Regions from separate parts of the Priestia sp. RMT2NF4 genome, predicted to be linked through region 1. Evidence: riboswitches for the same ligand, from Rfam matches in the RefSeq annotation. Region 1 holds a riboswitch; the other holds the start of a gene.
The links. Region 1 has a riboswitch for glycine ahead of ACMX9J_RS25010 (amino acid permease). Riboswitches for the same ligand answer to the same signal wherever they lie in the genome.
Positions count from the first base shown of each region.

Region 2: it holds a riboswitch for glycine, as region 1 does, so the genes downstream of both, gcvT (glycine cleavage system aminomethyltransferase GcvT) here and ACMX9J_RS25010 (amino acid permease) in region 1, are expected to answer to the same signal.

Region 1 is NZ_JBLQZO010000010.1:23,709-36,348, reverse strand. Features, by position in the region: gene ACMX9J_RS25055 (pyridoxamine 5'-phosphate oxidase family protein) at 1-283, opposite strand, end outside; gene cax (calcium/proton exchanger) at 484-1,539, shown strand; gene ACMX9J_RS25045 (YfkD famly protein) at 1,680-2,480, shown strand; gene yfkAB (radical SAM/CxCxxxxC motif protein YfkAB) at 2,517-3,635, opposite strand; gene ACMX9J_RS25035 (SE1561 family protein) at 3,839-4,024, shown strand; gene ACMX9J_RS25030 (fumarate hydratase) at 4,187-5,728, shown strand; gene pdaA (delta-lactam-biosynthetic de-N-acetylase) at 5,823-6,632, shown strand; gene rlmD (23S rRNA (uracil(1939)-C(5))-methyltransferase RlmD) at 6,795-8,180, shown strand; gene ACMX9J_RS25015 (FAD-binding oxidoreductase) at 8,483-9,832, shown strand; glycine riboswitch at 10,032-10,112, shown strand; gene ACMX9J_RS25010 (amino acid permease) at 10,272-11,615, shown strand; gene ACMX9J_RS25005 (PAS domain-containing sensor histidine kinase) at 11,895-12,640, shown strand, end outside.
Region 2 is NZ_JBLQZO010000002.1:824,332-836,971, reverse strand. Features, by position in the region: gene ACMX9J_RS13485 (DUF2759 domain-containing protein) at 24-200, opposite strand; gene ACMX9J_RS13480 (MBL fold metallo-hydrolase) at 410-1,042, shown strand; gene ACMX9J_RS13475 (DUF2626 domain-containing protein) at 1,080-1,316, opposite strand; gene ACMX9J_RS13470 (Spx/MgsR family RNA polymerase-binding regulatory protein) at 1,578-1,961, shown strand; gene comGA (competence type IV pilus ATPase ComGA) at 2,230-3,282, shown strand; gene comGB (competence type IV pilus assembly protein ComGB) at 3,273-4,319, shown strand; gene comGC (competence type IV pilus major pilin ComGC) at 4,334-4,645, shown strand; gene comGD (competence type IV pilus minor pilin ComGD) at 4,632-5,069, shown strand; gene ACMX9J_RS13445 (type II secretion system protein) at 5,053-5,391, shown strand; gene comGF (competence type IV pilus minor pilin ComGF) at 5,388-5,825, shown strand; gene comGG (competence type IV pilus minor pilin ComGG) at 5,815-6,189, shown strand; gene ACMX9J_RS13430 (YqzE family protein) at 6,233-6,418, shown strand; gene ACMX9J_RS13425 (YqhG family protein) at 6,442-7,266, opposite strand; gene ACMX9J_RS13420 (DEAD/DEAH box helicase) at 7,253-8,926, opposite strand; glycine riboswitch at 9,107-9,199, shown strand; gene gcvT (glycine cleavage system aminomethyltransferase GcvT) at 9,412-10,512, shown strand; gene gcvPA (aminomethyl-transferring glycine dehydrogenase subunit GcvPA) at 10,533-11,879, shown strand; gene gcvPB (aminomethyl-transferring glycine dehydrogenase subunit GcvPB) at 11,872-12,640, shown strand, end outside.

The sequences.
Region 1 (12,640 bases):
TTTTTAACTCTTCGTTTGTTTCTACATTTACTTTGGCTTCTACCTCTACATACGGATCACTCCAACCTTGCCCATCATAGCCTAACAAAATATGAACGTAAGGGTTTTTTTCTAGTTCTTCGACTTTGTGGGTATCTTTATTGGTGGCGGTGTAAAGCACAAGATCTTCATGAAAAAACATCATAAAGCGTGAATAAGGTTTTCCATCTTGAATCGTAGCTAACGTTCCGATTGTATAGTCATCCAGTACCGATAAAATTTGATTTTTTACATCATTACTCATTTTTTCACTCCTCATTCTATCTCATTATCCTTGGTAGTTTGGCTGATTTTTAAATATCTTAATCAAAAATCAATTAGAGGTTTATCATTTATAAAAATAGGTTAAAAATACTAACATTGACGGTGAGTCTATACAAATTCCATTAATTTTATATGATTGATTTTGTTGTCAAAAAATGAATAAGGTAGGTGTACATATCGATGATCAATCGGATTTTTCTGATAGCGGTTATTCTTGGGGTGCCGCTATCTGTTATTGGGCACATGATGCACTGGTCAGATGTTCTTATGTTTATTATTTACTGTTTAACAATCATTGCCCTCGCAGCTTTTATGGGAAGAGCTACAGAGAGCTTAGCTGTTGTAGCTGGTCCTCGAATAGGCGGTCTATTGAATGCTACCTTTGGTAACGCTGTAGAATTAATCATTTCGATTTTTGCTTTAAAAGAAGGCCTTACAGCCGTGGTGCTTGCATCGTTAACCGGTTCTGTATTAGGAAATCTCCTTCTTGTAGGCGGTCTTTCATTCTTTATCGGGGGACTTAAATTTAAGCGTCAAGAATTTAATGTCTATGATGCAAGACATAATTCTGGATTATTGATCTTTGCCGTTATCGTTGCGTTTGTTATTCCTGAAGTGTTTGCTAGCGAAATGGACGAAGCGAAGACCATGTCTCTAAGTGTCGGAATTTCCATTATTCTCATCATCTTATACTTAGCGGCGTTATTCTTTAAGCTGGTCACGCATCGAGGCGTGTATCAGCATAAAAGTGAAGAAGTGGAAGAACATGAGGAGCCAGAGTGGTCAATGTGGAAAGCGATTGCGGTTCTCTTTTTGTCTACGTTAGCGGTGGCTTATGTATCCGAAAGCTTGGTAAGTACAATCGAAATTGTCTCGGAAAGCTTTGGCTGGAGTGAGCTGTTTATCGGGGTCATCATTGTAGCGATTGTTGGGAACGCGGCAGAGCATGCTTCCGCTATTATTATGGCCGTTAAAAATCGCATGGGTGTAGCTGTTGAAATTGCTGTTGGATCAACTTTACAAGTAGCGATGTTTGTAGCACCAATATTAGTACTTGTTTCGCTAATGTTCGAAAGCCAAATGTCTCTTGTTTTTACTTGGCCTGAGTTGATTGCGATGGTAACAGCCGTATTTTTAACGATTGCGATTTCTAATGACGGAGATACAAACTGGTTTGAAGGCGCAACTCTTTTAGGTGCTTATATTATTATGGGAATTGGTTTTTATCTCATTTAAAAAAGAAACGTTCACTTTATGTGGACGTTTCTTTTTTGTGAGTGAATAGAAGAATTTCCCTTTTGGTATTCAGGATAAAACAGGGGATGTTTGAAAAAACTATGGTTGCATTCATTAACGATGTTGAAAGGAGTTTCTAGATGTTACGTAAATTGCTTTTATTTGTGTTTACCATCATTATTTCGTTTTCATGTTCAACGAAGATCGCCATTGCAAAAACAGCTCAGCCTACCATCAACGTGCCTTCTTCAGCTTTAAATATTTCAAAAGAAAATACGTATCCAAATGCTAGTCAAGACACGCCTTATTTGCAGCCGAGTGAGTTCACAAAAGAGCTCATTGAAACGTCAAATGTAAAAATTGAAAACCCTGATTTAATTCGTATATTAAATGAATCAAACATTTCTAAAACTCCATGGGCAATTGGATTCAGAGCAACCATTTTTTTAGGACAGTGGCCGTTAAATTATGAATCAACAGAAACAAACGTTAACTGGCAGCACCAGCGAATCAATACGAATCATTATGATAACAGAGCAGGAAAAACTCAGTACAAAATGATGTACAGTCAGGAAAATCAAAGCCATGTAAAAGGCGGATTAACGGCAAAAGTGCCTCAGCCTGATCATGTTAAACAAATGATGCTAATTGAAGCAGCTAAAAAAACAAAGCTCACTTTATCATTTCAAACGTTTGTAGGTGCCGGAACGAAAAAAGACCAGGTGTATAACGTAGCTCCTAAAAAAGTAGGTTATCTCTATGCGTACACGCCTGCTGTAAGTGAAAAGGGAAAAGTAACGTATGGGGAAGTATATGTAACGGTAAAAGGCAGCAAGCGTTCAATTGTGGTGAGAAATGTAACGTCTCAAGGAATTGGAGCATGGATTCCAGTACAAGATTATGTCTCCTTAAGTTTCGGGGCTTACGATCAGCCGAGATAACAAAAAAAGAGATTCCAGTGGTGGAATCTCTTTTTGTTATTTTGTAATGTTCGCTTGGAGTTTGCTAAAATCAGTATCTTGATAATAGCTGTTTTTTACCAAAATATTAGGTCCCAAACAAGAGACCGCTGAACAATGGCAGCTAAGTTCTTTAGAAATTGTGCTTTGCTGCCACGTATCAAAAGCGTCTGTAAGCTTTGTATCTTGAATGTTGCCAAGAGGAGGCGTATCACCAAAATCAGTTACGATAATATCTCCGTCGAAAATATTTACATTTAGGCGAGAACGTCCGTCAGGATCGTTTCGAACGGTTACATTTTTACTGCTATACAAGCGCTGTAAAAGCGTTAAGTCTTCCTCGTTATTACTGCATGCATAAAACGGCAGCGTGCCGAATAGCATCCACACATTTTCATCTCGAATATCAAGAAGGTGATGAATCGCTTGACGCATTTCAGGAAGAGATAATGTCTCTAAGGTGCTGGCAAAGTCACTTGGATACATAGGGTGTACTTCGTGACGCTGACAAAGCATTTCATCCACAATTTGACGATGAATTTTTTCCATATGAGGAAGCGTACGTTTATTTAACATCGTTTCAGCTGATACCGTTACACCTGCTTTTACAAGCGCGCGGCTGTTTTCAATCATACGGTCGAAATATTTGGCGCGCTGCTCATAAGTAGGCTTTCGCTCCATCATTGCAAAGCCAGCTTCCACAAAATCGTCCATCGTTCCCCAGTTGTGAGAAATATGTAAAACATCTAAATAAGGAATGATTTGTTCGTAACGAGCAAGATCTAATGTTAAATTTGAATTAATCTGTGTACGGACACCTCGTTCGTGTGCATACTTTAATAAAGGCACCACATAATTTTTCACAGAAGATAGAGACATCATAGGCTCTCCGCCCGTGATGCTTAACGCTCGAAGTGTTGGAATTTCATCGAGACGTTTTAAAATTAAATCAAGAGGCAGTGCGTTTGGGTCTTTTGGCTGCAGCGTATATCCAACTGCGCAGTGCTCACATCGCATATTACAAAGCGTCGTTGTTGTAAATTCAACGTTTGTGAGCGTCGGTTTGCCATATTGTTTCATATCTAAATACGCTTCCCACGGATCGAACTCCGGGGTAATTCGTTGTAAAGTGGCCATAAAAAAACTCCTTTTATTTTTCCGTAAAGTGAAATGATGATGAAAACATCTCACGGTCCGTCCTGCTAGACTAAATTATACGTCCCATTCAAAACGGACACCAGTGACTATTATGGATTTTATTGCTTTTAGTTGTCAAATATGAAAGTATTCGTTAGGATATAAGGAAATAAGAATGAAAAGCTACATCAGGAGGGTTTAAAATGGGAAACGCCGTTCGAGATAAAGATTCACAAGTACGTTATTTAAAAGATCGTTTAAATATGTTTGTACACGTATTAGACTCTATGGAGCCTGAAAACACAGATCTAGAAGATATTGACCGTTTGATTACAATGATTGATGACCTAGAAGCAAAATGTGAGCAGTTTAAAAAAGATAAAGAATGAAGAAGAAAAAAGCGCTAGAAAAACTAGCGCTTTTTTGCTTGAAGTGGAAATCCTCCTATAAAGGTCTTTCGAAACAATTTTTGAAGGAGTATAATAAATTTTGAAAGTTGTACGACAGATAGATAAATACATACATTAGCGGGATATGGGAGGAATTAAGTGATGATTGAAGCTTTAAAACAAAGCATGTACGATTTAATTGTTGAAACATCTACAAAATTGCCAAAAGACGTTCGACGTGCTATCGCAAAGGCAAAAGCGCGTGAAAATGCAGGAACGCGTGCAGCAATGTCTTTAGCGACCATTACCAATAATATTAAGATGGCGGATGATAATTTATCGCCAATTTGTCAAGATACAGGTATGCCAACATTTAAAATTAAAACCCCTGTAGGAGTGAATCAGCTTCAAATTAAAGAAGCGATTTATTGGGCAATTGAAGAAGCAACAAAGCACGGAAAGCTTCGCCCTAATTCTGTAGATTCGTTAACGGGAGAAAACAGCGGTAATAATTTAGGCGGAGGCACGCCGGTTATTAAGTTTGAACAGTGGGAAAATGACTATATTGATGCGCGTCTTATTTTAAAAGGCGGCGGCTGTGAAAATAAAAACATTCAGTATAGCCTGCCTTGTGAAGTAGAAGGGTTAGGCCGAGCTGGCCGTGATTTAGACGGTATTCGTAAATGTGTGATGCACTCAGTATACCAAGCGCAAGGCCAAGGCTGTAGCGCCGGCGTCATTGGTGTTGGAATCGGTGGCGACCGTACAACAGGCTATGAATTAGCAAAAGAGCAGCTGTTCCGAAACTTAGATGACGAAAATCCAAACGCTCAGCTGAAAGAATTAGAAGAGTATGTAATGGAAAATGCTAATAAGCTAGGAATCGGTACAATGGGCTTTGGCGGAGAAACGACATTACTTGGCTGTAAAGTCGGCGTAATCAATCGTATTCCTGCTAGCTTCTATGTGTCAGTTGCGTATAACTGCTGGGCTTACCGTCGCTTAGGTATTAAAATCAACGCTGATACAGGAAGCGTTCAAGAGTGGCTGTATCAAGAAGGCGAAGAAGTAGATTTTAATAAAAATGCAGGTGCAGAAGAGAAACAAAATGCGGATGAAACAAAAGAAGTTGTATTACAAGCACCTATTACAGAAGAGCAAATTCGTGAATTAAAAGTTGGTGACGTAGTGCGCATCAACGGTATGATCTACACAGGACGCGACGCTATTCATAAACATTTAACAGACCACGATGCGCCAATTGATTTAAATGGACAAATCATTTATCACTGTGGCCCGGTTATGTTAAAAGATGAAGATGGAAAATGGCACGTAACCGCTGCAGGACCAACAACAAGTATCCGTGAAGAACCTTACCAAGGAGATATTATGAAGAAATTTGGTATCCGCGCGGTTATCGGTAAAGGCGGTATGGGTCCTAAAACGCTTGCTGCTCTTCAAGAGCACGGGGGCGTATACTTAAATGCTATCGGAGGAGCTGCGCAGTACTATGCTGATTGTATCAAGAGCGTAGAAGGCGTTGATTTGATGCAGTTCGGTATTCCTGAAGCAATGTGGCATCTAAAAGTAGAAGGCTTTACAGCTGTAGTGACGATGGATTCACACGGAAACAGCTTGCATGCAGATGTAGACAAGTCTTCATTTGAAAAGCTTGAGCAATTTAAAGAACCGGTATTTAAATAAACATACGTCGGGAACGTATGGTAAAAAGTAACGTTCATGAACGAGAAAATTGAGTGGATACTAAGCGTAAAATGACTTCCGAAAGGAGCTTCTTATGCGCCGGTTCACCTTTTTTCTCGTTTTTTTATTCGTGATGTCAACAGGCATAGCATCTGTTGAAGCACAAATGTATCGAAACACTCCGATCAGCTGGGGATTTCAAAAAAGTAAAAATCACAAGCCTGCATCCGCAGGTACAGCTTATGAACACATTCTTGCTAAGTATGATGCGTTTTACCTCGGCGATACAACTAAAAAAAATATTTATTTAACGTTTGATAACGGTTATGAAAATGGCTATACACCGCAGGTATTAGACGTGCTCAAAAAAAGAAAGGTTCCTGCGACGTTTTTTGTAACAGGACACTATTTAAAAGAAGAGCCTAAGCTAATTAAGCGAATGGTAAAAGAAGGGCATATTGTCGGCAATCATTCATGGCATCACCCTGACTTAACTCAAGTGGATGATGCACGTTTTAAAGAAGAGCTGCAAAAAGTAAAAGATGAATACAAGAATATTACCGGTCGTGATGAAATGAAGTATCTCCGCTCACCTAGAGGTGTATTTAGCGAACGAACGCTAGCTCTTTCAAAGCAAGAAGGCTATACGAACGTATTTTGGTCACTAGCATTCGTTGACTGGAAAGTGAATGAACAAAAAGGCTGGCGCTACTCATACGACAATATGATGACTCAAATACATCCAGGTGCGATCATGCTTCTGCATACCGTTTCAAAGGATAACGCAGATGCGTTAGATCAAGCGATTGTGGATTTAAAAAAGCAGGGCTATACGTTTAAAAGCATTGATGATTTAATGAACGAACGCAAACAAATGAAGAAAAGTCCTTCTAAAACGAAATAAAGATAAAAACCGACGGGAATATTTCTTCTGTCGGTTTTTTGCTGTTGAAGTGTTATAATATGCGTTGATGTCTTTTTTAAAGCGATACGGTCCAATAAGTTTTAAGCAGCTAAAGACCGTTAATAACTATATAAAGAATTTAAACTAATCGGAGTTGGTCTCATGAATAAACCCAAAACTGAAATGAAAGTTCAAAAAGGACAAACGTTTCCGTTGACGATAAAAAGACTCGGTATTAATGGAGAAGGCGTAGGCTATTTTAAGCGCCAAGTCGTCTTTGTACCGGGAGCATTACCGAATGAAGAAGTGGTTGTAGAAGCAACAAATGTTCAGCATAAGTTTGCCGAAGGGAAAATCAAGCGAATTCGCAAAAAATCTCCTCATCGCGTAGAAGCACCCTGTCCGATTTACGACCAGTGCGGAGGCTGCCAGCTTCAGCACTTATCTTATGAAGGTCAGCTAGAATCCAAGCGGGATATTGTTCTGCAAGCGTTCGAACGTCACAGTTCATTAAAAAAAGTAGAGGAAAAAACTCGCCAAACGATTGGTATGGAAGATCCGTGGCGCTACCGTAATAAATCTCAGTTTCAAGTCGGCGTGGACAAACAAAAAGTCATTGCTGGTTTGTATGGACTGAATTCTCACCGCTTGATTGATATTGAAAACTGTCCCATTCAGCATAAAGCTACAAATCACGTGACAAAAGAAATAAAACGAATTTTACAAGACCTTCAAATTCCTATCTACAATGAGCGTAAACGCCGTGGAATTGTGCGTACCATTGTATCTCGAGTAGGGTTTGAAACGGGTGAAGTTCAAATTGTCTTGATTACGGCTAAAAAAGAAATTCCGAAAAAAGAGCTGCTGATGAAAGAAATTCAGCGCCGCCTACCGGAAGTGAAATCACTCGTACAAAACGTAAACGGTCAAAAAACATCGCTTATTTTTGGAGACGAAACGTTTACACTTGCTGGAAAGTCGGTGATTCAAGAAACGTTAGGTGATATCTCATTCGAACTTTCAGCGCGTGCATTTTTCCAACTGAATCCTCTCCAAACGGTGAAGCTATATGAAGAAGTAAAAAAAGCAGCTGCGCTAACAGGCAGTGAAAAAATCGTAGATGCTTACTGCGGAGTAGGGACAATTGGCTTATGGCTTGCTAAAGATGCCAAAGAAATTCGCGGAATGGACACGATTGAAGAATCCATTGTAGACGCGCGAAAAAATGCCAAAGATCATGGATTTGAGCATGCCACGTACGTAACAGGTCCGGCTGAAAAATGGATGCCGCAGTGGGTAAAAGAAGGCTGGAAGCCAGACGTTATCGTCGTTGACCCGCCGCGAACAGGCTGTGATGACAAGCTTCTAAAAACAATTTTACAAGTAAAGCCAAAGAAAGTGGTTTACGTATCTTGTAATCCATCCACATTAGCCAAAGATGTGCAGCAGCTGTCGAAGGCTTATAACGTTGATTACATTCAGCCTGTTGATATGTTCCCTCATACAGCGCACGTGGAGAATGTGGTGAGTTTGACGTTAAAGAAATAAATAGATGAAGAGTAAAGGGCAGATTTGGTTCTGCTCTTTTTTTATTTGAATTGGACTCTTGTTGGAAGAAAAAATATTCTAATATATCTAATTTGAATTATTGGAAAGTTAGGTTTTAGAAAGCATTGGAGCACCGAAAAGAAGTTTTATTAGTACTTATATTTCAGTAAATGAACTGAAATTTCATTTTTTATAGAGATGATAAACGCCAATCTAGTCTTGAAAACCCACACCCTCAACCACTCCAAGAATACTATAGTAATAAAACTGATAAAAAGTATATACAGAGGGGCAGAGGTCAAATGGACTCAATGTTTTTGAAAGGGCTTACGGGTAAAGTGGTAACGCCGAAAGACCCCATTTATGAGGAAGCTCGTCAGGAGTGGAATCGTGCTATTGATAAATTTCCGCTTGTGATTGTGTACTGTGAAAAAAAGCAGGATGTTGTAAATGCAATTCAATGGGCGCGCAAGCATCGTGTAGACATTCGCATTCGATCTGGCGGTCATCATTATGAAGGGTATTCTACGGGTGACTGTGTATTAGTCATTGATATCAGTCGGTTAAACGGGTTGAAATTGGATAGGAAACGGAACATCTTAAAGATGGAGGGAGGAGCAAAGAATACGGAAGTGTATGATTTTATCGGTTCGAACGGATATGTGTTTCCAGGAGGAACGTGTCCGACTGTTGGGGTGTCTGGCTTTACGCTCGGAGGAGGCTGGGGGCTTTCGAGCAGACTTTACGGATTAGGCTGTGACAGCTTGATAGAGCTAGAGTTGGTCAATTATGAAGGAAAGATTATTAAAGCAAACCAATCGTGTAACGCGGATCTTTTTTGGGCATGCCGAGGTTCTGGTGGCGGTAATTTTGGCGTTGTGGCAAGCATGACGTTTCAGCTTCCAAAACCGACGAACAGCTCTGTGACGCTTGTTCGCTTCTTTTATGTAGGTACTACAAGAGAAAAACAGGTACAAGTGATGAATATATGGCAAAGCTGGCTGCCTGAATTGGACAAACGTATGACGCTAGTTGCCAGTTTTTATAATGCAGAAGGAGAAGGATTGGGCATATTTGCGAACGGCTTCTTTTACGGATCTCCAGAAAGAGCTCGAAAGATCTTGCAGCCTTTTGCAGAGGTGGAGGGGTTCCGAGTCGAGCTAGAGTCATTATCTTTTCTTGAAGCGGTACAAAAGATAGAAGCAACCTATCCTCCGTCTGAAAAATTTAAGTCAACGGGAAGATTTGTGCAAAGAAGTTATTCAGTTGGCGAGCTTGAAAATCTTGCAGATCTCATACAGCGTCCAGCAGAAGGTTCCGTTTACGCCGCGATTTCTTTTTATGCACTAGGAGGAGAAATTCGCAGTGTTGGTAACAGAGAAACGGCCTTCTTTTACAGAAACGCTAGATATATCCTGGGCTTTCAATCTGTATGGACAGACGATGCGTTTGCACGAGCAAACAGAGAGTGGCTGTATAAGCGATTTCAATATATTAAACGTATTACGAAAGGCTCCTATGTGAATTTCCCTATCAGCAACCTTAGAAACTACGAGTATGAGTATTTTGGAGACAACGCAGAGAGATTAGAAAGAGTAAATAAAAAGTACGATCCATTTAACGTATTTAGGTTTCCGCAGGGACTCAGGTAGCATGTAGAAAAGGATACTAAGTTGACGATTGAACCTGTTTCATTACCTTCTTTCGAAGAAGGTAAATAAATGAAAGTCATCTTTCTTGTTGACAAAGCATCCAACTGGTATTAGAATAAACAACTATTCGACAGTCATTATCTTAATCGAAAAATTTAATACGTAGAAAGCTATGATTGCTATGGATCACACTATAGCAGGAGCAGCTTCTGGAGAGATCGCGATAGTTTCGCGACGCCGAAGGGTTCACAATCTCAGGCAAAAGGACAGAAGAGTACCGGATATTTATTTGGTATGTTACTAATTGGTAGCATGTACCATAATATTTGTTATTCTTATGACCATGAGATTGGAGCGCATCCAATCTCTTTTTTTATTGGACTTTATTTTGTAGTCCGCACGATCGCATCAAAGGTTTTATTGTTAGGAGGAGTTAGAGTTGGAACAACGAGAATTAAAGAGGGATTTATCCAATCGTCATGTTCAGCTAATCGCGATTGGAGGAACCATTGGGACGGGATTATTTTTAGGTTCTGGTAAAGCCATACAGCTTGCAGGTCCCTCTATCATCTTTGCTTATTTAATTGTGGGTATTGCGCTTTTCTTTGTGATGAGAGCGCTAGGAGAACTACTGCTGTCTAAAGCAGGTTATCAATCGTTAACAGATATTGCTGAAGAGTATCTTGGACCATGGGCTTCATTTGTCACAGGGTGGACGTACTGGTTTTGCTGGATCATGACAGCTATGGCTGATGTGATTGCCGTTGGCGTATATGTGAAATATTGGTTCAATATTCCTCAGTGGATTCCTGCACTTATTTGTGTAATCATTTTATTAGGACTTAACTTATTAACCGTAAAATTATTTGGAGAATTAGAGTTTTGGTTTGCTTTAATAAAGGTTATTACGATTCTTGCGTTAATTGTTATTGGCGTTATTTTACTGGTAATCGGATTTAAAACAGATGCAGGATCCGTTACGGTTCAAAATCTTTGGAATCATGGAGGACTGTTTCCAAACGGTGTTTCAGGTTTCTTACTTTCATTCCAAATGGTTATTTTCGCATACGTCGGGGTTGAATTGGTAGGGGTATCGGCAGCGGAAACATCAAATCCCCAAAAAAATATTCCATCGGCCATTAATAAAATTCCGCTGCGAATCTTATTTTTCTATGTTGGAGCGCTTATCGTCCTTTTATTTATTAACCCGTGGATGGAATTGAATGCAGCAGAAAGCCCATTTGTTAAAACCTTTAGTTTAGTCGGAATTCCGCTTGCTGCTGGAATTATTAATTTTGTTGTATTAACTTCAGCCGCTTCTGCTTGTAATAGCGGAATGTTTTCAACAAGCCGTATCTTATATAACTTAAGTAAAAATGACCAAGGGCCATCTACGTTTGCAAAACTGAACAAAAACCACGTACCAAGCAACGGATTGTTTGTATCTACGCTGGTTATCTCGGCGGGAGCTTTGTTAAGCAAACTGATACCAGATCAAGCTTTTGGCATCGTAACAACCATCAGCGCTATTTGTTTCATTTGGGTGTGGAGTATCATTTTGATTTGCCATCTAAGATATAAAAAAACGCGTCCACAGCTGCATGCAGCATCAACATTCAAAGCACCGTTAACACCATTTATAAACTATGTTGTGCTAGCGTTGTTTGCAGTGATTCTTATTATTATGCTGTTTTCTGATGCGACGCGCCCAGCCTTATTGTTGACACCCGTTTGGTTTATTCTCTTATTTGGTTTTTACGGGGCTAGAAGGAAGAAGAAATAGTAAATGGGTGACCTCATCATTTCGTGATGGGGTCTTTTTATTGGAAGATAAATAATTGATTTCTACTGTATGAAGAAAATGCAGTAAGCAAAGTTTATATAAGAACCCTAAAAAAGTTTTAGCAGAAAATACAGTGAAAAAGCTCATAGTTTTCTGATAGTAATGTAGAACCAAATGCTTTTCTTCTATGTCTAAAGGTGGAATTCTATCATTTACATGGAAAAGTTTTCATTTTGCAGTACAATGGAGGTAGACTTCATTGAATTAAGGTGAACAAACATGAAATGGTTTAAATCTCATACGTTTTGGAAAATCTTCACGATTAATGTGCTTCTTATTTGTACCGTACTGACGCTAATGTTTATAGTTTCAAGAGTGATGCTGCCTAATATTTCTCAAGATCAATATCGACAGGTAACTGATAAAACCGTCAAGAGAATGAAAGAGCAAATTAACATCGTTATTAAAGATATTTGGAGCTTGGGCGACGAGGTACAGCAAGATCCTATTTTTTTATCAGATGATGAACAAGAGATAGACAAAGAACTGCAGAAAATAGTTAATATTTCACCGTATATCGATAGCGGAACCATTTTTAATACAAAAGGGTATGTGGAGCATTATTACCCAGATGATTTAAAGAGTATGAAGCACGTGAACTTAAGTAAAAGAAAATATTTTCAAGAAGCGCTGCGAACTAAAAAAATATATTTAAGCGATGTCGTTTCAGCAGACACAAAGCATTACATTGTGGTGATGGCAATTCCTATTTTGGATGAGCAGCAAAATGTAAAAAAAGTTATAAATTTAGCGCTGCGCATTGAAGAAAATAAAAGCTTTCAATCCATTTTTCAAACGTTCGATATAGGAGAGAACGGCTATACGTTTATTGTAGACCGCAATGGTAGAATTATTTCACACCCTGAGAAACAGAGAATCGGTGAAAATGCCAGGGAAAATGAAATCGTTCAGGAAACGATGAATCATAAATCAGGATATCAGCGCGTTGTGAACACCGAAGGTAA
Region 2 (12,640 bases), on a different contig from region 1:
AGCATATGCTTTGCATGGCTTTTTTAATGATGTACCGCCGGATAGCCGTGATGTATGATGGTCATCACGGTAAACCATCCGAATACACCGAATGTTAGTACCGAAAAACCAATGCCTAATATGTTTTTATTTCTCAAAGATGAAATAGCTGCAAATACGCCTAGCAATGTTGTTAGTGCAAAAATAATCATAAGACCCACTCGAAGAAACCTCCTTTAGGTAACTTAAAATTAAAGCGCTATCATTAGCTTATCCCTTCAATTGTAAAACTTTTCTAACCGTTTGTCGAGATGAAAACCAATCTTTCTTTTGCTTCTTTGGCTTAGAAAGGTCCTTACTTTCATTTATAAGATGATGTGTGTATGATAATGCATATAACGGAAATAAATTTACACAAGGAGGACACATTATGAACTATCATCGTATACCGCTAGGACCTATTCAAACGAATTGTTATGTCGTTGCTAACGAAAAAAAAGAATGTTTAATTTTTGATCCGGGAGCTCAGGGAAAACAGCTCGTTGAATTTCTCGAAAAACAAACGTATAAACCATTAGCTATTTTGCTGACACACGCTCATTTCGATCACATTGGAGGAGTAGATGAGGTGATGAATCACTACTCTATCCCGCTTTATGTACATAAAAACGAAAAAGAATGGCTTCATAATAGTGACTTAAACGGGTCGAAATTTTTTGACCTAGGAGAAATTACAGCTCCAGATGCAACCGATATTATTTCATCAGAAGGCAATTTAACAATCGGTTCATTCCAATTTGAGGTGTATGAAACGCCTGGTCATTCTCCTGGCAGCGTTTCATATTATTTCAAACCGGGTAACTTTGTAGTATCTGGTGACGCGCTTTTTGCAGGCGGCATCGGGCGCACAGATTTACCTGGAGGTAATCAAGCTCAGCTGTTAGAAAGCATCGAATCGAAATTGCTGTCCCTTCCAGAAGATACGCTTGTACTAAGCGGTCACGGACCTGAAACAACTGTGGGACACGAAATGGATCAAAATCCTTTTCTAAATGGGTTTTAAGAATACAAAAAGCGATGGAAGCCCATCGCTTTTCTCTTTACTGTCCTGGTGTCATCATAAAAGTTGACCAGTACGTGAACCCCACAAAAAAGACGGTCAAATATGCTCCAAAAACGTAAATGTACATTCTTTCAGACAGCTTTAAATAACTAAGAATTACAAAAAAGCCTGTTTGAGCTAAAAAGAGTAAAGAAGTCTTATGCATGTGACCGAGGTAAAACATTACAGTGAAAATTGCTGTCCAGAACCCCATTACACGGTACATTCGTTCCACGTCCATTTCCTCCTTTATCAAACTTAGTTAGTGTCATGATGAATGTCATCGCTGTGTAAGCACTAGAAAGCACTTATGAAACTATATCGATACTTTTCCATTATAATACATCCTTTCTTTCCTGAAAACGCTATCTTTTCCTTGAAATACGACAGAAGAAAAAAAGTTATACAAAACGTATGCAAAATACTATACAAATGTTATACAAAACGTGTACAATGTATATAAACAATCTATAACTAAAAAACGGGAGGGTTTCATATGGAAGAAATTAAATTTTATACGTACCCGAGCTGTACATCATGTCGTAAAACGAAAAAGTGGCTAGTGAAGGAAGATGTAAATTTTAAAGAGCGTCATTTATTTAGAGAAACACCTACTCATAAAGAAATGCTTGAACTTCTTTCTATGACAACAGAAGGGATGGATGAACTTCTTGCTAAAAGAAGTCAGGAATATAAAAAGTTAAATGTTGATGTGGACAGCATGACGTTATCACAAGTAGTCAATCTATTAATTGAACATCCTCGTTTGCTTCGCCGCCCCATTTTAACGGATGGCAAAAAGCTTGTAGTAGGTTATAACGAATCTGCACTTAAAAATTTGGTCAAGAAAAAAACAAGTCTTGCGTCTCTAGTTGTGTAAGCATACATGATGAAGAAGCTCAATTCAGTAAATAACGAATAAAACGACAGCGTAGAGTTTTACATCACGTTGTCTTTTTTTATGTAATCGTTTAGAGGTGTACAGAAGTTGTACATCGTGTACAAGGACTGAAGCGAAGAAAAGAAGCGTATACGAAAAAAATTATAAAAATGAAAAAAGAAGGAGGAAAATCTCGAAAAAGGTCGAAATTACTGTTTCTAGGTGTTTTAAGAATCATCTTCATTACAAATAAAGGAGTGATGATCGTTTGACCGAAATTGAACAGTTTGCTACTTACGTTATACGAGATGCATGTGAGTGTCGAAGTTCTGATGTGCATATTGTGCCCCGAAAGAAAGATGCTGTGATTCAGCTGCGAATTGACCAGGAGCTTATTTTAAAGAGGGTTATTTCAAAGGAAATGTCTGAACGGCTCATTTCGCATTTTAAATTTTTAGGGGGAATGGATATTGGGGAGCGCAGAAAACCTCAAAATGGTGCATTGACCACTTCCGTTGATCACTATCAAGTAAATTTGCGTTTATCAACTCTTCCTACTTCTCATGATGAAAGTCTTGTTATTCGGCTTTTGCCTCATCAACAATCTACCTCTCTCAAACATTTATCTCTTTTTCCTGAACATACTAAAAAGCTTATTTCTCTCTTGAAATTCTCTCATGGATTAATTATTTTTACCGGTCCTACAGGATCAGGTAAAACCACTACTCTATATACTCTTTTACACGAAGTAAAGCACCTTTTTAATCGAAATGTTATTACACTAGAAGATCCTATTGAAAAACCGAGTGAAACCGTGCTTCAAGTGCAGGTAAATGAACGCGCAGGGATTACGTATACGACTGGTTTAAAAGCTATATTGCGCCATGATCCAGACATTATCATGGTGGGAGAAATAAGAGATAGTGAGACTGCCAAAATTGCTGTGAGAGCAGCGCTTACCGGACACTTGGTTTTGACAACGATGCATACTAAAGATACAAAAGGATCTTTGTACAGGCTGCTTGAGTTTGGCGTTAGCTTTCAAGAAATGGAGCAGACTCTTGTAGCAGTAGCTGCACAGCGTCTTGTAGAAATTCGCTGTCCGCTGTGTTCGGGAAAATGCCACCCTGCTTGTAAAAAAATGAGGAAGCATCGTCAGTCCAGCATATACGAATTGCTTTATGGCAAGGAGCTTAGCGCAGTGATGAGAGAAGTGAAAGGAGAAAATGCGGATTATGATTATAAGACGCTCCGAGATGTTATTCTAAAAGGAATCGCGCTAGGCTATTTATATCCGCATTCGCTAGACGGATGGGGGTAAAGACAAATAGACAAAAAAGGTGGTCTCTAGCTCAGCAAGCAAAAATTCTTAAGCAGGTCTCCAAGCTCTTAGAAAAAGGCTACACTCTTTCTCAAGCTCTTTCATTTTTGACGTTTCAAGTATCTAACAAAGAAAAAACGGATATTGAAAAATGTCTTGAGCAGTTAAAACGAGGAGAATCTTTGCACGATGCTTTTGTTAAACTTCAGTTTCACCGTGATATTTTAAGCTATTTATATTTTGCGGAACAGCATGGAAACCTTCAATTTGCTTTAAAAGAAAGTAGCTCAATGATTGAAGAAAAAGTAAGGCATCGTAAAAAATTTCAAAAGCTTGTTCAATATCCCGTATTGCTACTTCTGTTTATTCTTTCCATTTTATTTGTTTTAAGTACGGTTTTACTTCCGCAGTTTGAAGCTCTGTACTTATCCTTTGGAAACAAGCAGTCTTCGTTTATCCTCTTATTTATGCAGGCGATGTCGTTCTTTCCTTTTGTGTTACCTGCAGTCATCAGTATGCCAATCATCCTTTATTTGTTTTATGTAATTTACATTAAAAAATTGCCTCCAGTAGTTCAAATGCAGCTTTTTATGAGAGTTCCCGTTATCCGAACGTTCACACGACTATTTAACTCCTACTTTTTTTCTGTTCATATGAGCAATTTATTAAACGGTGGTTTATCTATTTATGAATGTTTTGCTCTTTTTCAAAAGCAGGAGCATCATCCGTTCTTTCAAGTGGAAGCTTTTGCTTTTACAGATCAACTTTCCTCAGGAATGCGATTAGATCATATCGTTTCAGCTAAATCTCATTATGAAAAAGACTTGGCTCATGTTATTGTGCATGGCCAGCAGAACGGTGAGCTTTCTCAAGAGCTGTATGATTACAGTCTATTTATGATGGAAAGAATGGAACAATTTATTTTTCGTATTTTAAAATATGTACAGCCGCTTACATTTTTGTTCATCGGAATGGTCATTCTGCTTATGTATATGTCTGTTATGCTTCCGATGTTAGAAGTGATGTCGAGCTTGTAGAAGGGTGAAAGAATATGATTCTAAAAGGTAATAAAGGGTTTACCCTTATTGAAATGTTAATCGTTATGCTCGTTATTACCGTGCTTTTGCTCATTATGATTCCAAATGTATTAAAGCATAATACGGTTATTAACAACAAAGGCTGCTCAGCTCTTGTCAAAACCGTAGAGGCTGAGGTACAAGTATATGAGCTTGAAAACAGCGAAAAACCAAGTCTAGAAGAGCTTGAAGCAGGAGGCTACTTAAAAGAAGGCACCGTGTGTCCAAATGGTCAAGCTATTCAAATTGACGGTACCGGAAAGGTTACGGCTAGTGGTTCTTCTTAAGCAAAAAGGATTTACCCTCATTGAGATGCTGATGGTTTTATTTATTGTGCAAGTGATGATGTTTTCCATTATCGTAACCATTCGGCCGCTTGTGGAATATTACAAAATCACATTATTCTTGCGACAGCTGCAAAGCGACACGTTTTATGTGCAGCAGACAGCCATGAACCGAGAATCTCCAATTAAAATTAACTTCGCACCGAAGGGAACAGAATATATTGTTTCTGATTCTCGTGCCGTTCTTTATAAGCGCGCCTATGACTCCACGATTCATATCACGTTTGGAAGCGGCAATTCCACGATACAATACAACAAAAATGGCAATATTTCTCAAGCAAAGACCATTTTTATCAGCAGTCAAAAGTTTAAATACAAAGTTACTTTTCAAATAGGTAGAGGGCGTTTTTATGTGGACAAGATGTAAGGGTCAGCAGGGCTATACCTTGTTAGAAATGCTTGTTTCATTTAGCATGCTTTTACTCCTAACCGGTACAATTATTCCTTTGTATGTTCAGATGAAGGAAGAAGAAAAGAAGCAATATGTTTCGTATCAAGCTGATGCTATCTTACACGAAGAACTATTGAAATATAAATATGAAACAGGATATAAACGGCGAGAAAAAATCGTAAAAGAAAACGTTGTGTTTTATCTGAAGTGGAACGGAGAAAGTGCTCAAAAGCTTTGTGTAGAATGGACAGATTCCGCTGATAAAATGAAAAAGAAGTGTGATGTGATGTTGAAGTGAAAAGTGAAAAAGGCTTTACGCTTGTAGAGATGTTAGTCAGTTTTGCTCTTTTTTTGATCATTGTTTCATTTTTCCCCATTATCATTCCGCTAGCTAAGCAAACATATAATCCAGACTTTAGTATGAATGAAATGGAGTGGGAAATTTTTGTGAATCAACTTGCTATGGAATATCGAGAAGCAAAAGAAGTGAGAATTCATGCGACTACGCTTACGTTGAAAATGGAAAATAATCAGATCATCACTTATGAACGATACGAAGACAAGATAAGAAGACGAGTGGATGAAAGCGGTCATGAAGTTGTGCTGCAGCATATTAAGAATATCATGTATGAACAGCAAAAAGAAAGGCTGCTGATTCGTTCAACAGACGGTGTTAACAAAGTTAGAGAAGAAACCATTACGACGTTTTTGATGCTTGCTTATGAAACATAATGAGCAAGGGTTTATTCTCCCGGTTGTGTTGGCATTTTGTGCGCTTTTTCTTCTGTTAGTAGCTCAGCAAACTACTTATTTTGTGACGAAAAGTTCATTTTATCAAGAAGTAGAGCAGAAAAATCGTCTGCAGCATCTTTTAGAAAACGCGGTTGTACATGTAAAAAAAGAAATAAAAGAACATAATAAATCTCCATCTGCACCCTTAGTGTTAGAAACGGGTACGGTTTCATACGACGTAGTAAGTGAAGATGAACAGATGATTATCCTAAAAATAAAGTGTCAAACACTGCAAGGAAGAGCATTGACAGAAACCGCATATATTCAAAAAAAGGACCAGCACATTGTGAAGTGGACGGATTAAGTCTCTTTCTCTCCGGATATAATAGTGCTGAGGAGATGATTATATGAAAACGAATGATTATGTAAAATATATGACTCAGCAATTTGTACAATATATGGATCAGCCAAAAGAAGAGAGGAAAACGAAAAAGATTCAAAAAAAAGAAGAGCGAGCACCTTTTGCGAACAGATGGTTTGGAATGATTCCGCTGTCGTTTATGCTGTGGTACCGAAAGAAAAAAGAAAGATGAGCATATCATATGCTCATCTTTTTTTAACCGGCTTGTGTTTTATTAAATTGACGTGACATCGTTTCGGGCGATATGTAAAATAAGCCACCGTTTATAAACTTAAATAAGATGGTCGGCTCGTACAGCTCTTGAAGCGCTGTTTTTTCGGTCATATATATTTCTGGCAGCTCTTCTGCTGTTTCGTAAAAATGATCAAGAAGCGCTAAGTCTTCGTACCATCTTTCCTGCGCTTTTTCTGCCCATTCAGTCGGTTGAGTTTTAACGTAGTCAGTCACGTATGATGTGAGTCGTGCAATCGCACTTTTCGGCTTAATAAAAGGTGAAAGAGTAAAGCAATAGTCCGAGATTTTAGATGATAAATTTTGATTAATGATTGATTCATGAAATGATTCAACGATTTGTCCGTTAATTAAATTAATGCCAAGCGACAAGAGCTCATCCTTTTTACGGTCGCATTTGTATGAGACTTTAATATTTAACGCAAGCCAAGGGTGTAAAGGCTGATTTGTTGGCTGAGCTGATGAAACTTGTTCATACAGATGAATAAACCCGCCTAGCTTTTGAGTAGAAGCGAAAATTTGATGCAGCCTAGGTGAGCCAAAATGAATTCGTTCTCCTTGAACAGAATCGTCTTCAAACGCGGGGTCTGTAATGAAAGTGAGTGAAGCAGGATTTGCTTCTCCGCCTGTCTTTTCAACATAATGCCAATAAAATGGACGATTCATCAACTCTTTGTCAAGTTCGATTGTTAATTGAACCGTTAGATAAGATGGTGTTTCTGTGACAATAGAACAATTATTAGCTAGAAAGTAACGCTTTAAAAATTGATGAATATCAGTTTGCTGCATGCTGATCCTCCTCGCTGTCTTCGTATTGAATAATAGACGTCAAGTTCTCCATTTTGATTTTTATTTCTCCTTCACTCCGTGAATGAAATAAAATATCTTGAATATGCTCTTCGATATTTTTTAAATCAAGCTTTGTTAAAATATCATCTAACTCTCCAACAACTCGTTCAAAAAGGTTTATTTTTTCGTATAACAATTTTAAAATATGTTCTTCGACCGTATGTTGAATCGCTAAATTGTAAATGTGAACATCATGTTTTTGACCTAAACGATGTACCCTTCCAATTCGCTGTTCTAGACGCATTGGATTCCACGGTAGATCATAGTTAATAATATGATGACAAAACTGAAGGTTGATTCCTTCTCCGCCCGCTTCAGTGGCAATAAATACTTGCGCGTGGCTTTCAAAAAGCTGCTTCATCCAGTCTTTTTTACCTCGCTTAAATCCTCCTCTAAACGGTACAGAGGTAATTCCATGCTGTTTTAAATACCACTGTAAGTACAGTTGAGTTGCTCTGTACTCAGTGAAAATAATAACTTTGTCATCAATTTTTTGAACGAGCTCCAGAACTTTTTCTGCTTTTGCATTTTGCGGCACTTGCTGAAGTAGTTGCATTAACGGAGTAATCATATGTTCCGTTAATGCGCTGTTTTGATCTTCCTGACGTTCCAGCATGTTTTTTAATGTCATATACACCGCTTCACGGCTGCTGCAGGCCTCTCGCTGCAGGGTTAAAATTGAAAAAGCACTTGAAGGGTGCAGTCCGTTTCCTTTAAAAGACGTAATCGCATCGTATAGCTCGCGTTCTTTCGGTGAAAATTCAACAGGAATGGTTTGAACAATTCGCTTCGTCCATTCGATACCAGTATCATGGCGGCGATTTCGAATCATAACTTTGTTAACAAGCTCTTTTAAGTGCTCATCGTTTTGCAAAGAGCGTTTTTTAGCAGAAAATAACTCTTCGAAATAGTCTTTATTGCCGAGATGGCCAGGCTTTAAAAGAGAGACTAAGTTGAAAATTTCTTCAATTCGATTTTGAATCGGTGTTGCGGTTAGCAACAGACAAAATTTCTTTTTCAGGCTTTGAACAAATTCATAGTTTTTTGTTTTGTTGTTTTTAAGTTTATGAGCTTCATCAATGATGATGAGGTCGTAGTCTTGTTCTAGCACAATTTCTCGATGAGGGGAACGTTTTGCTGTATCAATTGAAGATACAACGATGTCACACTGATCCCACACATATGATTTTCTTTGAGGGACCGCGGGAATATAAAATTTTTGATTCAATTCCATAGCCCACTGTGAAACAAGCGAAGCTGGAACTAAAATGAGAACTTTTTTAACAAGCCCGCGAATCATATATTCCTTCAAAATTAACCCTGCTTCAATCGTTTTCCCTAGTCCTACTTCATCTGCTAAAATGGCTTTCCCATTCATTGTTTCGACTACTTGTTTGGCTACTTCGAGCTGATGAGGAAGCGGCGTTAAATCGGCTAGATGTTTTGGGCTTTGTAGTCCTTCAAATTCTGAGATAAGCGTTTGGTCTTCTATTTCATAGGCAAGTTTATACAAATCCCATGCAGACCAAGGGCCGTCTTGCTCCAATTTAGTTGAGAAGGCTGCTTCCCATGTTTCATCGATGTTTAATTTCACTTTCATGATAAAAATGCTCCTTTGTAAAAAATTTTTATTGAACAAATGATAAGAATCAGGTAGGATAAAAATATATTTAGAAAATTTGAAAAAGAAAATAGATTAGCACTTTACAAATGATTGTGTGAATAGAGATAGATACATCTTTCAGTAGTATGCCCAACTTTACCAACTTTATAGAAGCGAATGACGACACGGGGAGAGACTACTTGAATGTAGCGCCGAAGGAGCAAGCAATAAAATTGTGAATCTCTCAGGCAAAAAGACTCTTGTTTGACGCAGCTCTGGAGAGTGTCTATGCGTTTATAGACCACCCACGAGGCAAACCTATTCGTTTATAGGTAAACTTTCAGGTGAAAAGGACAGAGACTTCCTACTAAATACAGTAGGGGGTTTTCTGTCCTTTTTTGCTTGGATACATAGTGATCCCCACACTATTTGAAAACTCCCCGTTATGAAAAGTTTCACGTGAAAAAGAGGAGGACATAAATATGACAACAGAATTACACAAAACGCCGCTTTATGATACCTATCAAAGATATGGTGCCAAAACAATTGATTTTGGAGGATGGGCTCTTCCCGTTCAATTTTCTTCTATTAAAGAAGAGCATGAAGCTGTACGTACAAAGGCAGGTCTTTTTGATGTCTCTCATATGGGAGAAATTCTTGTGACAGGAGCTGATAGCTTAGCTTTTCTTCAGCATACGATGACAAATGACGTTTCTACCCTTGTAGATGGAAAAGCGCAGTATACGGCTATGTGTTATGAAGACGGAGGCACGGTAGATGATTTGCTGATTTACAAAAAAGCAGATCAAGAGTATTTGCTGGTCGTAAACGCTGCTAATATTCAAAAAGACTATGAGTGGCTTGTGTCTCACAAACAAGGAGATGTAACGCTCGTTAATCAATCTGATGAAACTGCGCAGCTAGCATTACAAGGTCCTTTAGCAGAAAAAGTTTTACAAACGTTAACGAATAAAAATTTAGCTTCATTAAAGCCATTTACATTTGCTGATGATGTAGAAGTAGCGAATGTAAAAGCTCTCGTTTCACGTACTGGATATACCGGAGAAGATGGTTTTGAAATTTATTGTTCTTCAGCTGACGCCTCTCACTTGTGGACGGCTATTTTAGAAGCAGGAAGTGAGGACGGTGTGTTGCCTTGCGGACTAGGCGCTCGCGATACGCTTCGTTTTGAAGCTACTTTGGCTTTATATGGCCAAGAGCTTTCAAAAGATATTACGCCAATTGAAGCTCGAATTGGATTTGCAGTAAAAACGAACAAAGACAGCTTTATTGGAAAAGAAGTGTTAAAAGAACAGCGTGAAAGCGGGGCACCTCGTAAGCTGGTAGGAATTGAAATGATTGATAAAGGTATACCAAGACACGGTTACGAAGTATTTGCAGATGAAGAACAAATTGGATTTGTGACAACAGGTACACAGTCACCGACATTAAAGAAAAACATCGGTTTAGCGCTATTATCAGCAGAGTATACAGAGCTTGGTCAAGAAGTGGAAGTGCAGGTTCGGAAAAAACGCTTAAAAGCAAAAGTGGTTTCAACACCTTTTTATAAACGTTCAAAGTAAGCTTTGGGGAGGAATTTAACATGTTACATCGCTATTTACCAATGACAGAACAAGATCAGCAGCAAATGTTAGCAGCAATTGGTGTTTCATCCGTTGATGATTTATTTTCAGATATTCCGCAGCGCGTTCGTTTTCAAGGAGAATACAATATTAAAAAAGCGGCTTCAGAGCCTCAGCTGTTAAAAGAATTAAATAATATGGCTGCAAAAAATGCTCATTTGAAAGAATATTCTTCTTTTTTAGGAGCGGGAGTTTACGATCATTACATGCCGGTTATTGTTGACCATGTTATTTCTCGTTCGGAATTTTATACTGCCTATACTCCGTATCAGCCAGAAATTTCTCAAGGAGAACTTCAGGCCATCTTTGAATTTCAAACAATGATTTGTGAGTTAACGGGGATGGACGTGGCCAATTCTTCTATGTATGACGGAGGAACTGCTTTAGCAGAAGCCGCTATGCTCAGTGCGGGTCAAACGAAAAAGAAAAAAGTACTTGTCTCTGCGGCCGTTCACCCTGAGTCAAAAGATGTGTTAAAAACGTATGCGAAGGGTCAATATATTGAAGTGGTAGAAATCCCTGCAGCAGACGGCGTAACAGATATGATTGCATTAGAAAAAGAGATGGGAAGTGACGTGGCAGCTGTTATTGTCCAGTATCCAAATTTCTACGGACAAATCGAGCCGTTAAAAGAAATTGAAGAAATTACTCATCAAGAAAAATGTATGTTTGTGGTTTCAAGCAATCCTTTATCATTAGGTTTACTTACGCCTCCTGGAGAATTTGGAGCTGATATTGTCATTGGAGATGCACAGCCATTTGGTATTCCAAGTCAATTTGGAGGCCCGCACTGCGGATACTTTGCAACTACGTCTAAGCTTATGCGAAAAATTCCAGGACGATTAGTAGGGCAAACGGTCGATGAAAACGGTAAGCGAGGGTTTGTTTTAACCCTTCAAGCGCGTGAGCAGCATATACGCCGCGATAAAGCGACGTCTAACATTTGTTCAAATCAAGCGTTAAATGCTTTAGCAGCATCAGTTGCAATGACAGCTTTAGGCAAGCAAGGTGTAAAAGAAATGGCGCTGCAAAACTTATCAAAAACGCATTATGCATATGAAGCGTTAAAGGCAAAAGGGGTAAATGTAGCATTTGAAGGACCGTTTTTTAACGAACTAGTCGTGAAGCTTCCTGTTTCGGTAACAGAAGCAAACAATCATTTATTAGCATCAAAAATAATTGGCGGTTATGATCTTAGCCGTGATAACCAAGCGCTTGAAAATCACATGCTGCTTGCTTTTACAGAACTCCGTACAAAAGAGGAAATTGACCAACTTGTAAATGAATTGGGGGATCTTCATGCTTAATCAAAATCAATCACTTATTTTTGAAAGCAGTAAAGAAGGGCGAATCGGCTATTCATTGCCGGAGTTAGATGTTCCGCAAGTAAATGCTGAAGAGCTGCTTGGAAAAGCGTATGTCCGTACCGAAGCTCCTGAGCTTCCTGAAGTATCAGAACTCGATATTATGCGTCATTACACCGCGCTTTCAAAACGAAATCACGGAGTGGACTCAGGGTTTTATCCGCTTGGTTCATGTACGATGAAATATAATCCAAAAGTGAATGAACAAGCAGCACGCATTGCTGGGTTAGCGCATATTCATCCGCTTCAAGATGAGCAAACGGTTCAAGGTGCTCTCGAACTTTTATATGATTTACAAGAGCATTTAACAGAAATTACGGGAATGGATGAAGTAACACTTCAGCCAGCAGCGGGTGCTCATGGCGAGTGGACCGGGCTTATGATGATTCGTGCCTATCATGAAGCAAATGGTGAGACGCAGCGAACAAAAGTCATTGTTCCAGACTCAGCTCACGGAACGAACCCTGCTTCGGCAACAGTTGCGGGATTTGAAACGGTAACGGTAAAATCAAATGAACATGGTTTAGTGGACTTAGAGGATTTACGCCGCGTAGTGGGAGAAGATACAGCCGCTTTAATGTTAACAAACCCAAATACCCTAGGGTTATTTGAAGAAGATATTTTAGAAATGGCTGAAATTGTTCACGCAGCAGGTGGAAAACTTTATTATGATGGTGCAAATTTAAACGCAGTATTAAGCAAAG